Regions from separate parts of the Vibrio toranzoniae genome, predicted to be linked through region 2. Evidence: predicted binding sites of a transcription regulator. Region 2 holds the regulator's gene; the other holds the start of a gene.
The links. Region 2 encodes MetJ, which represses methionine synthesis genes. Its sites were predicted from a motif close to TTAGACNTNTANANGTCTAA; they were not measured.

Region 1 (8,237 bases), 1.2 Mb from region 2:
GAGTACTCTCTAGTTCGTAACTCACTTTTGTCCAAGAGTATGCTGAGATTTAAGTTCTTAGTGGTGAGAGCGTAGCGGCAGCCTAAACTAGCCGTGTTAGTTGAACGTGGGCACTGCATGGGCACGAAAGGAACTAATTGTGCCTAACCAGACAAGAGTCAGCTGAAACAAAACCATTGAGGCTGATACGAAATGAATAACTATGTAAATGTGACAGGTACAAAAAATCCCACACTAGGTGGGCTTTTTTGCTTGTTCATAAAGAACGAATTTGGTGCCCGCTACTGGACTCGAACCAGTGACACCTTGCATGTCATGCAAGTACTCTAACCAACTGAGCTAAGCGGGCGATGTTCTAATTTTTTATTACTACCATTGTGACAAACTCAATAGTTATGCAATAAAAACTAAATAAGGAATGGTGCGTCCGAGTGAACTCGAATCACCGACCCCCGCCATGTCAAGGCGGTACTCTAACCAACTGAGCTACGGACGCATTCCTTTAGAACGAGAAAGATATTAACGACTGATTTATCGTGGTGCAAGTTAAAATTACACTTGAATCAACCGTTTGCTCTTATTCGCATCAATACGTTGCTTTTTTAGACGCAAAACGTAAATAAAGTTGAGTTGCATCACACTCAATGTGCGCCCTACTTTGCTTTATTCGTCATCCACATCGAACACCACATTGTAGTTCTCGGTATACGTACAGTTTGGCTGGCGGCTACAAGTGAAAAAGCGTCGACCTTTATGGTCGCCTTGACTTGCTAACTTGATGATCATCGGGCTGCCACATTTTTTACAGAATCGAACTTCTTTTGATGGTTCAATTAAATCAATGTGTGCTGCCAGTAACCTCTTCAAACGGCTCACTTGATAGCTGTGTTTAATAGATGCACCAATCAGTGGTAAGCCTGCCGATTTACACACGTGAATCAGTAGTTTTTCTCGATCGGCCTTTCCCTTGTTGAGCTCTTTGCCGTTATCAAGTTCAATGATCACGCGGGGCTCTAACGTCCGCGGGTCGCAGACGACAAAATCAAAGTAGCTACGTGAGATTTTGTTGTTGGCGATAAACCAATTCTTCTTGTTATTAGCCTTAGCGGGCACAAGAACATTCGACATGCTGACCTTGGCAAACACTTCACCATGGTTGCCCACAGCGGATTTAAGTGCGTTATAAAATGTCGCCTGTTGCGCCGACATCAACGACCCTTTTTTCTGATAAGCATGATCTTTGGTATCATCATGCTTCACTAGATACTTTTGGATAAAGTAAAAGAACACAACCAGAACAATTACAACGATAAAGATATTAGTCATTTTCCAACACAATCACGTCTGTATAGGGATTAAGATAGTGGCTAGCGTATGTAGAAAAGCATCACGTGGCAAGCAAAAGAGCGAGAGTTGCCAACCAGAATCACGACCTTTGAACTCTGTAATCACCAAGAGGTCGCTCTTACGCTAAACACATCTCTCCTATTTGCTAATCAAATCATCAATCACACTTTTAGATTAATTCAGATCAACGAATCTAAACTTGTGATTAACCAGCATAAAGTGCTCCATAAATCATTCTTACCTCAAGAAAATCAGAATGACTTTTTGCTTCCTAATAAGCGATCAGCTTTCAGCGATGATGACTTGATTCCTACCCGACTCTTTCGCTTGATACAATGCATCATCCGCGGCTTTGAGGTACTTCTTGTAAGTATCTTGATTGAGTTGCTCATGAGCAATACCAATCGACGCCCCTATCGATGTGGTGAGGTCTAAAGAGCCGGATTGCGTAGCAATGGGGGTTTCGGAAATGGCTAAACGGATAACGTTCAACTGTTGCTCAGGATCAATGGAACCAGACAGCAGTATAACGAATTCTTCACCACCCCAACGAGACACTACGTCATTTGGGAATAAGTGTTGATTTACTCGCCTTGCGACTTCCACTAAAACCTCATCACCAACATCATGTCCAAAGGTGTCATTAACGCGTTTAAAGTGGTCAAGGTCTAGAATGACGAGACTGATCCCAAACCGTGAAGTATTAAATGGCATTGGCTGAGTTAACAACTGCTCCAGATAGCGTCGGTTGTATAAACCCGTTAGCGCACACGTTGTAGATTGAGTGACCAGCGCTTTATTTTTACTTTGTATGCTGCGAAGCCTAATCGCCAGTAATCCAGCACTAATACTGACCATTATAATCAATGTCACCACGATTCTGTTTCTCAGCTGTTCCTTTTGAAGCAGCAACTCATTGAGGTCTTTTTCTGTATTGAGTAAGTCATTTTCGTTAGCGAGTGCCTCATTTGCATAGTCTTGTTCTAGTAGAAAAATGTCACTCTGCCTTTTATCAAACAATAGTGCTTTGTTGCCATGATAATATTGTTTGTAGTAACTCAGTGCACTATCAAAGTCGCTCTGAGATTCGTAATATTCAGCCAGTGTTTTTAAGCCTAACACCTTCCAACTTCTGCTCCCTACCACTTCAAAGATTGCAAGTGCTCGTTCAAGATCATCCAATATATCGTCATCTTGATCTAGTCCAATGTTTGCTAACGCGCGGCTTAGATAACACTGCCCGTTTTGAAGTGTGTACTTCTTAATATTCGGCGCTTGAAGACATTGATTAGCCACTTGCAATGCTTTGCTGAAATTGCCCTCTGATAGCAGTACGTCACTGTAGGTTCTCAGTAATAAGATTTTGTATCGAGCACTGACTCTTTTGCTATCGAGTGCTTTTGCTTTCTCATAAGCAATTCGGCCATTCGTCACATCACCACTGCTTAAGTACACAAATGACTCGTTTATGTAGAGGATGCCAATCGCGTCATCTTCAAGTAAGCCACTTTTAAAATAGAGCTTTTTTGCTTTATCAATAATACGCAGGGCTTTAGGCCAATCCTCTAAATAGATGTAGAGTAACGCCATGTTCGACATCAGCTTGCTATTATAAATGTGCGTTGGATACTGCTTGCCAAGTTGCAGTCCTTTATAAAGAAAGTACTGAGCGTCTCGCAAGTCGTTTCGCACGTTATTGATTGCTCCCGCGGTGTTATACGCTTTAACCAATAACTGCTCGTAACGAATAGATTCAGCAATCCCTATCGCGGATCTAATTTCAATTTCAGCGATTGCAAGTTCCCCTTCCTTAAGGTATTCAACCGCAGATTCAACCAATAATTCTGACTTCAACCACAACATATCTTCATGCTCAGACAACGCTTTTATTTGTTCGACGTAGTCCATCAGGGCGTCGGCATCTCGTTGATGTTGAGCCACATTCGACAAAATCATAAGTCGATAAGCTTGGTATATTGCTTTGTCATTAACGCCTGTGGGCGGTCGAAGTAGATCAAGTTGATGTTTTGCAACAGATGGGGAACTGCGTGACAAACCGAGAATATGAATTAACTTTTTTCCATATTCAGTTTGAGAGAGTTCTTTTTCTGGAGTGTAGACAGAAGTACTGTCGGCTTGAGGAGGGCTCAAGTCCACATCACTGAGCGGATACAGTAAATAAAGTCCGAGTACGACACTGATGGTCACAACGAGCAGAAACGAACCTAAAACGTTGTTTTTATTCATGTATTAAGAACGTTACAAATTGAATGATCATAGCACTGTTGTTTATCCATATTAGAAACTTATTATACCCGAGCCCTACACAGATTAAAATGTTATCAGTTCGACGAACTGAACAAGGTTACTCTCACTAATTAGAATAATCAGGCAACTTTCTTGATTTAACTCAGGCATTCATCTGGCACATTGGCGTTATAGTGATTTTCCTGTTCCTTAGCCGTGACTTCTGACGAATGAGCGGAAACATAATGAGAATTAACAATGACCCAAATTAATGAACAACGTCTTGTCGACCATTTCTGCGATCTTGTGAAAATCGATAGTGAATCACGCAACGAAAAAGCCATCGCGGAAGCACTGGCTGAGCAGCTAGGCGAACTCGGCTTTGACGTACATAAGCTGGCCGTTCCGGCAGAAGTGTCGAATGGTTTCAATATCTATGCTCGTTTAGATGGCACACTTCCAGGTAGCACAGTATTCAGCTGCCACATGGATACAGTAACGCCAGGTATCGGCATTGAGCCAATCATTGAAGACGGCGTTATCCGCTCTAAAGGCAACACGATTCTAGGTGGCGACGATAAATCGGGCATCGCGGCTATCATGGAAGCAATACGTTGCATTCAAGCTGAAGATCAAGCGCACAAAACCATCGAAATCGCATTCACCGTATTCGAAGAAGGCGGTTTATTCGGTTCTCTAAACTTCGATATGTCTTACATTCAATCTGAGCACGCTATCGTTCTAGATACAGGTGGCCCGATTGGTACGATCGTAAACGCTGCACCAGGTCAACAGAAGGTAACCGCGACAATCAAAGGCCGCCCGGCTCATGCTGGCTTAGCACCAGAAGAAGGCATCAGCGCAATTCAAGTGGCTGCAGACGCAATCACCAAGATGAACCTACTTCGTGTCGATGAAGAAACAACAGCAAACGTGGGTATTGTTGAAGGTGGTCAAGCGACTAACATCGTAATGCCAGAACTTAAAGTAGTGGCTGAAGCTCGCTCACTAAACGGTGACAAGCTAACAGCACAAGTTGAACACATGATCTCGACATTCGAAGCAAGCGCGAAGCCATTCGGCGCTGAAGTAGAAATCGAATCAACTCGTGCTTACGATGCATTCGTGATTGCAGATGATCACCCGCATATTCTTTCTATCAAATCGGCATTCGAGAAACTTGGCGTAACGGCAAACACCAAACGTACAGGTGGCGGTAGCGATGCAAACAACTTTAATGCTAAAGGTCTAACAACCGTTAACCTTTCTACAGGGATGGCAAAAGTTCACACCACTGAAGAGTACATCGCGGTTAAAGACATGGTCGCAATCACTGAGTTTGTTATAGCTTACGTAACACAATAATCTTACTTGTGAGCTAGATGGTGAACATCATCTAGCTGATATCAAAAAGCCGAGTCTAGTTTGGACTCGGCTTTTTTGTGTTTCAACATAGCTAGAATTTTGAGCTTAGAAACCCCTACGCTTCCAAAACTGTCCTTCATCTTTTGCCACTAGGTCGAATGTCTTGTCGGCGATGATGTTACCTTTTAGCTCGACTGTCATGCGCCATTTACCGAGCTTGTTTGAGACTGGAGCCCAAATGGTATCGCCTAAATAGAAATCCCAATCGTTGTTGCCGACATACTCTTCACCATCGAATGGTTCTAGCACTTCGCCTTTGTCTGTGGTGATGTTCGGGTGATAAATACAGTAGTGGACCTTTTCGCCTTTGGCTTTTTTAATATTCAGAATATAACCAAACTCTACGTCAATTTCGGCATCAACGATGGTGGTGAACTCTTGGATTTTGGGAAGATCTTTAGATTTAGAATCCCACGTCGTGTAGATGCCGTAAGATGTCATGTCGACGATAGCCGATCGCTTTGCCATGTGTATTACCTAATAATTGTGTATTACCTAATTTTTCTTCGTTCTTTGCATTAACTCATTAGCCAGAAAGAGAGCGTTATTCTTGCCAATCTTTTGCCATGCGCTTAATCACGGATGGTTCAATGTCGTGAATGCTGCCAAATTGCTCTCTACACACTTCTATAATCAAATCTGCTTTATATTTAAGTGCGAGTTGGCGGTAAGCCTTCATTTCCCACTGCTTGATAAAGGTATTTGATACAACAACATCTAGCCCTTGTTTCAGGCCTTTTTCCACTGTGTTCTGACACCACTCATGAGCCTGTTGTAATCGCCTAGGATCAAACTGATACACTCCTTGACCATTCACAAAATACATATCAGCTTCGACATGCAGTGCATCGTAGGTTTGCGCTTTTGTTGACTTGCCGGAACCGGGCAGCCCTCGAATGAGTATTAACTTCATCTATCACTTTGCAGGCTAATTTGAAAACGTAAGTTTATCTTAAATGTTCGTCGCTTGCTCTGATAACTACCTTGCGTCACTTACAAAAATCACCCCCTATATCCGACTCGGATAGTCGTTCGACATGATGGTAAGCGACTTGAAATCGACGGATTGTTTCTGATAGAAGACACAAATAATTTACAACTATCCATTTTGTATATCGACAAGCGTGTCAAACTATTATAAATTTAGATGTATAGACGTCTACATATCTAGCTTAGGGAGAAAGCTGTGCCTATTCGTATTCCAGACCAATTGCCCGCATCCGATGTTCTTCGTGAAGAAAAAATTTTTGTTATGCCGCTATCAAGAGCATCGACACAGGAAATTCGTCCACTTCGAGTCTTGATCCTCAACCTAATGCCTAAGAAAATTGAAACCGAAACTCAGTTCTTACGCCTACTATCAAACAGTCCATTGCAAGTAGATGTAGAACTACTGCGCATCGACGACCGACCAAGTAAGAATACACCCACGGAACACCTTGATAACTTTTATCGTCAATTTGAGATGGTAAAAAGTCGTAATTTTGATGGGCTGATCATCACTGGTGCGCCGCTTGGTTTAGTTCAATTTGAAGATGTTATCTATTGGGAACATCTACAAACCATCATGGAATGGGCAAACAAACACGTTACGTCGACTCTATATGTATGTTGGGCAGCTCAAGCTGGTTTGAAATTGCTGTATGATTTGCCAAAGCGCACTCGTAAAGACAAGCTGTCTGGTGTTTACAGTCACGAAATACATAACCCATTTCACCCTATTTTACGTGGCTTTGATGATACGTTCTTAGCGCCTCATTCACGCTATGCCGACTTCTCTCAAGAATACTTAGCCGAGCATACCGACCTTGATGTACTTGCGACTTCCGATGCGGCTGGTGTGTATCTGGCGGCAACCAAAGACAAGCGGAACGTGTTTGTAACAGGTCACCCGGAATATGATGCTCATACACTTCATAATGAGTATATTCGTGACTTAGGTGAAGGCATGGAGCCGGTTATCCCTATCAACTATTACCCAAACAACAATCCAGACAATAAGCCTATTGCAAGCTGGCGTAGTCATGGTCACTTATTATTTTCAAATTGGCTAAACTACTGCGTTTACCAACAGACACCTTACGATTTGGATCACTTCAGCGAAGACAATTTCACCAAAGACGATTAAACGGCAAGTTATTTTTGTCAGCCATAGAGATCTGTATTCAATAGGTTGTTGATAATAAAGCCAATTGGATGCGGATTTTTTATGGTAAGTGGCTCGCATTCCATAGCAGATTTAATACTTCGACTTATTCGATTCCATATGATGGGCTGGTGTTCATAAGGAGCTGCACATGCCTGCCAAGTCACTTTTATCAAATTTCATATTATTCACATCTCTTTCACTAATAGGCTGCGTCTCTGTCACTGAAGGCCCACCTAAAATAGAAAGTGACCCAATTGCGATGTCTGAGTCCCGCATTGAGTTAGGCTTAGGTTACATGGGTCAAGACAATATGGTTAGAGCTCGTGAAAACCTAGAGTTAGCGATCAAGCATGCGCCTAGTTATTACAGAGCACGACTCTCTATGGCGCATTACTATGAAAAAGTTGGCGAAGTAGACGAAGCAAGATCCACATATCAAAAGGCGCTAAGTTTAGATTCAAGAAACGGAAATGTATTGAATAACTACGGTACGTTTTTGTGTAAACAAGGCGAGTATGAGCAGGCCGATAAGTACTTCAACCGAGCCATCGACCAACCCTATTATTATTTAGTCTCTGCCAGTTATGAGAATGCGGCCTTTTGCGCATTTAAAGCCGGTAATACTGACCAAGCAAAGTATTACTTCACACGTGCTATTGACCACGATCCGAATCGAGCAAAGTCGATATTACAGCTATCAAAGATTGAAGTAAGTGAAGCAGATTATAATAACGCGCGGCTTCGTCTGTTCAAGTTCCACCAGCGCTATGGCTATCAAATTCCATCCCTTCAAATATTGGTCGAACTGGAAAACAAAGCCGGAAACAGTGCGCTTGAGAAGAAGTACCAAACCAAATTAGACGAGTTGCTCTCCACTTAGACTCGCTGGAATATAAAAACGGGCTTGTTGAATGAACAACAAGCCCTTTTCTTATGTAATCTATTAGATACTTTCTGGTATTGAAGTGTTATTTAAGCGCAATCCACTCTTGTCTCTGCTCATCATCCATAAAGCTCCACGCAACAAAGCGGCTCACCTTTTGGCCTTGCGACATCTCTATTACTTTCA
Region 2 (8,237 bases):
AGTTATCGCCTCAAGAACAATTTCGTCAGCAAGCTCTTGATTATCATGAGTTCCCAATTCCAGGCAAAATTGCCGTAGAACTGACAAAGCCTGCAGATTCTGCAGAAGATCTAGCACTTGCATACAGCCCTGGCGTGGCTGAACCTGTTCGCGAAATCGCACAAAACGTAGATAACGTTTATAAATACACGGGTAAAGGCAACATGGTTGCAGTTATCTCTAACGGTACGGCGATTCTTGGTCTTGGAAATCTTGGCCCTATTGCTTCTAAGCCGGTAATGGAAGGTAAAGCGTTACTGTTTAAGCGCTTTGCAGGTTTAGATTCTATTGATATTGAAGTGAAACACCGCACAATCGATGAGTTTGTAGATACCGTTGCCAATATCGCAGATACATTCGGTGGTATTAACCTAGAAGACATCAAAGCACCAGATTGTTTTGAGATTGAACGTCGCCTGATTGAACGTTGTGATGTTCCAGTATTCCACGATGACCAACACGGTACTGCGATTGTAACAGCAGCTGGTATGCTGAACGCAATTGAACTTCAAGGTAAGAAACTAGAAGAATGTAAGATCGTTTGTTTAGGTGCAGGCGCAGCAGCGGTTGCTTGTATGGAACTGCTGATTAAGTGTGGCGCCCAGCGTGAGAAGATCTACATGCTGGACCGTAAGGGGGTAATCCACACTCGTCGTGATGACCTTAATGAGTACAAAGAACTATTCGCAAACAACACTGACAAACGTACTCTTGAAGATGTTATCGAAGATGCGGATCTATTCTTGGGTGTGTCTGGCCCTAACTTACTACCAGCTGAAGCACTAACACTAATGGCTGATAAGCCGATTGTGTTTGCATGTTCAAACCCAGATCCAGAAATCAAACCAGATCTTGCTCATGAAGTTCGAAAAGACCTTATTATGGGTACAGGCCGCAGTGATTACCCGAACCAAGTTAACAACGTACTTTGTTTCCCATTCATTTTCCGTGGTGCGCTAGATGTGCGTGCGAGCGAAATTAATGATGAGATGAAACTGGCGGCGGTTCATGCTATTCGTGAACTGGCGAAAGAAGAAGTGCCAGCTGAAGTATTAGCGGCAGCAGGTGAGACGGCGCTGGAGTTTGGTAAGAGCTATATCATTCCTAAGCCAATGGACCCGCGTCTGCTTCCTCGAGTAGCAAAAGCGGTAGCGGAAGCGGCCGTTGAATCTGGCGTTGCGCGTATTGATATGCCAGCTAACTATATGGCGTAATAGCCCGCTGTGGTGGATTCTCTGTAGCGGTTTCGCTATGGGCAAGAATAATAAAAACCGACTCATTAGGAGTCGGTTTTTTTATATCTATCACTCACAGCCCACTCGCAAGCAGTATAGTGAGTGATGTTATGAATAGGGGCCGCTATAACGAATCAGTAGTAAAGGCGGTGACTGAGTTGTTTTTATTATTCGTCAAACGCTTCGAATTCGATCCCCATCTCTGTCATCAGCCTTTTTACTTCAGTAGGGATATCGTCTGGACGGTCTTTACGGAGATCTTCATCCGTTGGTAGTGGTTGGCCTGTGTACGCATGTAGAAAGGCTTCGCACAGTAGCTCACTGTTTGTTGCATGGCGCAGGTTATTAATCTGGCGGCGAGTACGCTCGTCAGTGAGAACCTTTAACACTTTTAGAGGGATAGAAACTGTAATTTTCTTTACTTGTTCGCTTTTCTTTCCATGCTCAGCATATGGGCTTATGTATTCACCATTCCAGTCGGCCATTGCGTACCTTCATCACTTTAGTTGTTAGAATAAATTAATAGTGGTGATTTTAGCGGGATTTACTGCCATAAGCAAAGACATACGGACGTCTAGAAGTGTTGACGTCTCACGTTTATGAAAGTAAAGTGAATTACATATATCTAACACAGCCGAAAAATGCCGACAAGCAGCTGTGATTCTCAGACGCAAAACTTGTAAGGAAGCACCTATGAGCAGCCGGAAGCCAGCAACAATTGCAGTACGTACTGGTATCGAGTCAGACACGCAACACCATGCCGTTGTCCCACCTATTTACCTTTCGACTAATTATGGGTTTCCCGCTTTTGGTGAAGTGCCAAAGTACGATTACACTCGTTCAGGTAACCCCAATCGAGGTTTATTAGAGACGGCACTGTTTGAGCTTGAATCGGGCAAAGGCGCGGTTGTCACCAACTGTGGTACCTCGGCGCTAAACTTATGGGTTTCTGCTTTCTTAGGCGGCGATGATCTTATTATCGCACCACACGACTGCTACGGCGGTACTTATCGTCTATTCAATACACGCTCGCTAAAAGGTGACTTCAAAGTTCTGTTTGTTGATCAATCGGATCAATCGGCACTGGACGCGGCGATCGCGCTTAAGCCAAAGTTGATCTTAATCGAAACACCATCGAATCCATTGGTTCGCGTGGTTGATATTGCAGAAACTTGTCGTAAAGCGAAAGAAGTGGGCGCTATGGTTGCTGTCGACAACACGTTTTTGACGCCTGTATTCCAAAAGCCTTTAGAGCTGGGAGCTGACTTTGTTATTCACTCTACCACTAAGTACATCAACGGACACTCGGACGTTATTGGTGGCGTTATAGTTACAAAAACAGAAGAGCACGCTGAAGAACTAGCATGGTGGGGAAACTGTATTGGTGCGACCGGCACACCATTTGATAGCTACATGACTCTACGTGGCATTCGTACGCTAGGTGCGCGTATGCGAGTTCACGAAGAGAGTTCACGTGAAATCCTGGCTTCTCTGCAACAACAAGATCTGGTGGGCACTATTTACCACCCAAGCCTTTCTAAGCATCCGGGGCATGATATCGCGAAGAAGCAGCAATCGGGCTTTGGCTCAATGCTGAGCTTTGAGTTTTCGGGCTCTTTTGAAGCACTTAAATATTTTGTCGATAAGTTAGAGTTATTTTCTTTGGCGGAATCACTAGGCGGTGTGGAAAGCTTGATTTGTCACCCTGCGTCGATGACTCACCGTGCCATGGGTGAAGAAGCATTAGCAGAAGCGGGGGTTTCGCAACAGTTACTGCGTCTTTCTGTTGGCCTTGAAGATGCAGAAGATTTGATTGATGACCTCAAGCAAGCGTTTGAAAAAACACAACACTTTATCGTAGAAGGGGAGGGTTAATAATGGCAACCTTTCGCCAGCTACATAAATTTGGTGGTAGCAGTTTAGCCAACCCTGAGTGCTACCAGCGCGTGGTCAACATTCTTAGAGAATACTCATCTACCACTGACTTGGTTGTGGTATCGGCAGCGGGTAAAACAACCAACCGTTTGATTGAATTTGTTGAAGCGCTCGACAAAGATGGTCGTATTGCTCATGAATGCCTACAAACCCTTCGTCAGTTTCAACTTGAGCTGATTGAAGCGCTGCTTGAAGGTGAGTCGGCAGCGCAACTTACGGCCACTATTCAACAAGAATTTACCGCTTTGGGTGAGCTAACTGCTCCCTTGAGCGAAGCGCAAAAAGCACAGGTGCTAGGACACGGTGAGGTTTGGTCTTCGCGTCTGCTAGCCGCTTTGTTGTGCCAACATGATTTACAAGCGGTAGCTCAAGATGCGCGCGCCTTTTTGCGTGCAGAAGTGGGCGCTCAACCTGAGGTTGACCGAGCACGTTCTTATCCTCTCATTAAAGAAGCCTTGGCGCAGCATGCACACTGTCGCGTGGTGATTACTGGTTTTATGGCTCAGAACAGCGACGGCGAAACCGTATTGCTTGGTCGGAATGGTTCGGATTATTCAGCTACCGTGATTGGTGCATTGGCTGAAGTTGAACGCGTGACGATTTGGAGTGATGTGGCAGGCGTATACAGCGCAGATCCTCGTTTGGTTTTGGATGCGTGTCTATTGCCTCTGCTTCGCCTTGATGAAGCAAGTGAGTTAGCTCGTCTGGCGGCGCCAGTGCTTCACAGCCGAACGCTACAGCCGGTGGCTCAAAGTGCTATGGATTTAAGTTTACGCTGCAGCTATCAGCCAGAAGCGGGCTCCACACAGATTGAGCGTGTACTGGCATCGGGTCGTGGCGCAAAAATTATTACCTCTTTAGATGAAGTGCTTATCGTGCAGCTGACGTTTGGTCACGGCCATGATTTCGACCGTCTCGAGAGTGAAGTGCTTGAAGGGCTTAAGCGCGCTCAACTCGAGCCACTTGCTTATGAACTTGAACCCGATCAACACTGTTTGCGCCTTGCTTACACCGAAGAGATTGCTGGTGGCGCTCTAGAATATCTGCAAGATCACGCGATTGAAGCTGAGATTAAACTTAAAGAGGGGTTCTCTCTGATCGCGGCGGTGGGCGCGGGTGTGACTAAGAACCCGAACCATTGCTACGGTTTCTATCAACAACTCAAGAGCTCGCCGGTTGAGTTCATCTCAGAAGCAAACTCAGGCTTGAGCTTAGTGGCTGTCATTCGTAAGAGTGAAACCTCAAGCCTAGTGAAAGGCATTCACTCCCAACTGTTCCAAGCACAGAAGCGTGTTGCGATTGCTTTATGTGGCAAAGGCAATATCGGTTCAAGCTGGTTAAGACTGTTCGCAGAGCAAAAAGCGGAACTTGAAAAGCGTCGTGGAATGAACTTTGAATTGGTTGCGGTGGTTGATAGCCAAACCTATTGGTTCGACGATCAAGGTATTGATGCGACTTCGGTAGGTAAGCGCTTTGATGACGAAGCGATTGCCAATAATGGTAACGACTGGTTAGAGCGTTTGGGTTCTATTCAAGGTTATGACGAAGCGGTTGTTCTTGATGTTACTGCGAGCCCGGTACTTGCAGCAAAATATCTGCAAATCGCACAGCAAGGTATCCACCTGATCTCGGCGAACAAGGTCGCAGGTTCTGCATCAAGTGAGTATTACCATCAAGTCAAAGATGCTTTCGCTAAGATCAGTCGTCATTGGTTGTACAACGCGACGGTTGGTGCAGGCTTACCGATTAACCACACGGTACGTGACCTGCGTGAAAGTGGCGATGACATTATTGCATTGTCAGGTATCTTTTCGGGCACACTGTCTTGGTTGTTCCAACAGTTCGATGGCACAGTACCATTTAGCGAGTTGGTTGACTTAGCATGGCAACAAGGCCTCACAGAACCGGATCCTCGTGCGGATCTAGATGGGTCAGATGTGATGCGTAAGTTGGTCATTCTGGCGCGTGAATCGGGTTTAGACATTGAACCTGAAAGCGTAAAAGTGGAATCACTGGTGCCAGTAGAACTGCAAGACCTGTCGGTGGATGACTTCTTTGATAAGGCCTCAGTGCTGAGCGAAGAGTTGGCTGAGCGCTTAGAGAAAGCACATTCGCAACAAAAGGTTCTGCGTTACGTAGCGCGTTTAGAGAAGAATGGTAAGGCAACCGTAGGAGTTGAAGCTCTATCTAAAGAACACGCTCTAGCGAACTTGCTGCCTTGCGATAACATCTTTGCGATTGAGAGCAAATGGTACAAAGATAATCCACTAGTTATTCGTGGTCCAGGTGCGGGCCGTGAAGTAACAGCGGGCGCAATTCAATCTGACCTGAACAGAATGTCTAGCCTGTTCTGATACTCAGATCGGTTGGTTTAGTGTCTAAATAGCATACTATCCACTAAGATAGATAAGGCTGAAAGCACGATGTGTTTTTCAGCCTTTTTTCTACCTTATTTCTGCTTTGCGACCCATCTAACTACTTGAGTTTTACTCACGATCTACTTGAGAAAAATTCATAATCGATCTGTTGACATTAAATCGTATTCAATACATCCTACAGACATATAGACGTCTAAACGTCGTTTAGGGATTTGAGTTTTTAGTGGTTGCTTTTGCCACAGGGAGAGTAAGATGGGATACACATACGCAGGCCATATCGACGCTTTAAATCAGAATATCGCAGAGCTTTCTGACAACATTAATGTGTCATTTGAATTTTTTCCGCCAAGCAGTGAGAAGATGGAAGAGACCCTGTGGAACTCTGTCCACCGTCTTAAAACACTTCAACCAAAATTTGTATCGGTAACCTATGGTGCAAACTCGGGTGAACGTGATCGTACCCACTCAATCATTAAAGAAATCAAAAACCAAACAGGCTTAGTAGCAGCGCCACACCTAACGTGCATTGATGCTAGCCGTGAAGAACTTATTCAAATCGCCGACGATTACTGGGCGAATGGTATCGAGAGCATTGTTGCTCTACGTGGTGATATTCCAGCAGGCGGCGGTGCGCCAGATATGTATGCTTCTGACCTAGTTGAACTGCTTAAATCGCGCCATGATTTTGATATCTCAGTCGCGGCATTCCCAGAAGTTCACCCTGAAGCAAAAAGCGCTCAATCGGATCTTATTAATCTAAAACGTAAAGTGGATGCCGGTGCTAACCGTGCCATCACTCAGTTCTTCTTCGATGTAGAAAGCTACCTACGCTTTCGTGATCGCTGTGTGGCGGCGGGCGTTGATGTTGAGATTGTACCGGGTATCTTACCAGTTTCTAATTTCAAGCAAGCGTCTCGCTTTGCTGCAATGAACAACGTTAAAGTGCCGGGCTGGATGGCGAAGCAATTTGAAGGCTTGGACGATGATCCAACGACTCGTCAGTTAGTTGGTGCTAGCCAAGCAATTGATATGGTCCGCACCCTGAGCCGTGAAGGTGTGAAAGACTTCCACTTCTACACACTAAACCGTGCAGAAATGACCTACGCACTTTGCCATACGTTAGGTGTTCGCCCGCAAGTGGTTACGCTGTAGTTGAAGCTCTTGATAAAACGCCATCGGCGATAGAATCTCAAATCCTATAGATACAAAAAAGGCTTGGACTCTAAGAGTTCAAGCCTTTTACTTTTCTAGCTTCTAGCTTCTAGCTTCTAGCTTCTAGCTTTTAGCTTAAGCGATAGTACCAAGCTCTAACAATACCTCTTCAGCCCACACTATCCATGCTTCACGAAGAAGTAGGTTACGACGAAGCGTTAGACGTTCTAAACGAGCTTGCTTGTCTAGCGTTGATGGCGTTGCGTAGTAAGCCGCTTCGATTTCTTTGTAATGAGAAACCAGTTTGCGAGACTCTTCTACTAACTCGGCAAGTTGTACACGGTATGCGTCACAAGGTTGTACAGCACAAGCCATTAGTTTAGCTGAGAACTCGTCACGAACGGTTGGGTGTGCAGTTGGTTGTTCAAACCATTCACCTAGAGCGCTACGTCCAGCGTCAGTGATAGAATAAACCTTACGATCAGGTTTGCCTTCTTGAGGTTCAAGCACACAAGTTACCTGGTCGTTTTGAGCCATTTTATTTAGCTCGCGGTAAACTTGTTGGTGGCTAGCTTTCCAGAAGTAACCAATGCTTGCTGAGAATTCTTTTGTGATATCGTAACCAGTAGCATCGCGTGTACTTAAAACGGTTAGAATTACGTGTGGTAATGACATGTCTGAGATCCAAATGGTAAACAGTAAACAAAATACCTAAACATCAAGTGTGCTTCTTGTGGCACGTTATATTGGTTATGTTTAAGTAGCACCAACTTAGTCGTTGGTTATGTCACCTTATAAAGCCGTTTATCACCTAGGTCGACCAGTATATTGGCCAAGCTGCTGCAGATTATTATGTTGGAGTATTTCTGCAGCGGAGCAGTAGTATATCTAAATAATAAGCATAAAGTAGAATACATGGACAAAATAACCCAAAAAACTTACAAAAAACTAAAATAATTGGATTTATTAAAATAAAAAGGCCACTTGTAGTGACCTTTTGTTCCTTTTTTGGTTTTAATAACTGGTTATCCAGTGTTTCGCATACCTGCCGCGATGCCCGCAATCGTCACCATGAGCGCTTCTTCTAGCTCTTCTGGTGGTGTTTCACTCTTACGAGTACGGTAAAGTAGTTCAGCTTGAAGCATGTTCAATGGCTCAACGTAGATGTTACGTAGACGAATCGATTCAAGCCCCCAAGGGTCGCTCTGCATCAAGTTTTCGTTGTTTTCTACATTAAGAACTGCTTTGATGTCTTTTTGCAGCTGTTCACGCAGTAATTCACCTAACGGTAGTAGCTCTTCGTCAACAAGACGCTGGTCGTAGTACTTAGCGATTTCCATGTTGCATTTCGAGTACACCATTTCCAACATACCCAAGCGGGTTGAGAAGAATGGCCATTCGCGACACATCTCTTCAAGTAGCGCTTGATGGCCTTGGTCTACTGAATACTGAATCGCTTCACCAGCGCCTAACCATGCAGGAAGTACCAAGCGGTTTT

Region 1: metA (homoserine O-acetyltransferase MetA) is a predicted target of MetJ. The motif match lies at 6,163-6,182, and genes of this name have one in related genera.

The regions. Positions count from the first base shown of each region.
Region 1 covers NZ_AP025514.1:1,698,017-1,706,253, forward strand. Annotated here, with positions in the region: tRNA gene OCU50_RS07440 (tRNA-Val) at 273-349, opposite strand; tRNA gene OCU50_RS07445 (tRNA-Val) at 420-496, opposite strand; gene OCU50_RS07450 (DUF2726 domain-containing protein) at 664-1,326, opposite strand; gene OCU50_RS07455 (tetratricopeptide repeat-containing diguanylate cyclase) at 1,630-3,594, opposite strand; gene OCU50_RS07460 (M20/M25/M40 family metallo-hydrolase) at 3,853-4,959, shown strand; gene OCU50_RS07465 (DUF3859 domain-containing protein) at 5,065-5,487, opposite strand; gene OCU50_RS07470 (ATP-binding protein) at 5,564-5,932, opposite strand; gene metA (homoserine O-acetyltransferase MetA) at 6,206-7,147, shown strand; gene pilW (type IV pilus biogenesis/stability protein PilW) at 7,317-8,048, shown strand; gene rlmF (23S rRNA (adenine(1618)-N(6))-methyltransferase RlmF) at 8,137-8,237, opposite strand, start outside.
Region 2 covers NZ_AP025514.1:2,889,547-2,897,783, reverse strand. Annotated here, with positions in the region: gene OCU50_RS13185 (malic enzyme-like NAD(P)-binding protein) at 1-1,253, shown strand, start outside; gene metJ (met regulon transcriptional regulator MetJ) at 1,442-1,759, opposite strand; gene OCU50_RS13175 (O-succinylhomoserine (thiol)-lyase) at 1,968-3,149, shown strand; gene OCU50_RS13170 (bifunctional aspartate kinase/homoserine dehydrogenase II) at 3,152-5,563, shown strand; gene metF (methylenetetrahydrofolate reductase) at 5,840-6,739, shown strand; gene OCU50_RS13160 (PadR family transcriptional regulator) at 6,875-7,414, opposite strand; gene ppc (phosphoenolpyruvate carboxylase) at 7,765-8,237, opposite strand, start outside.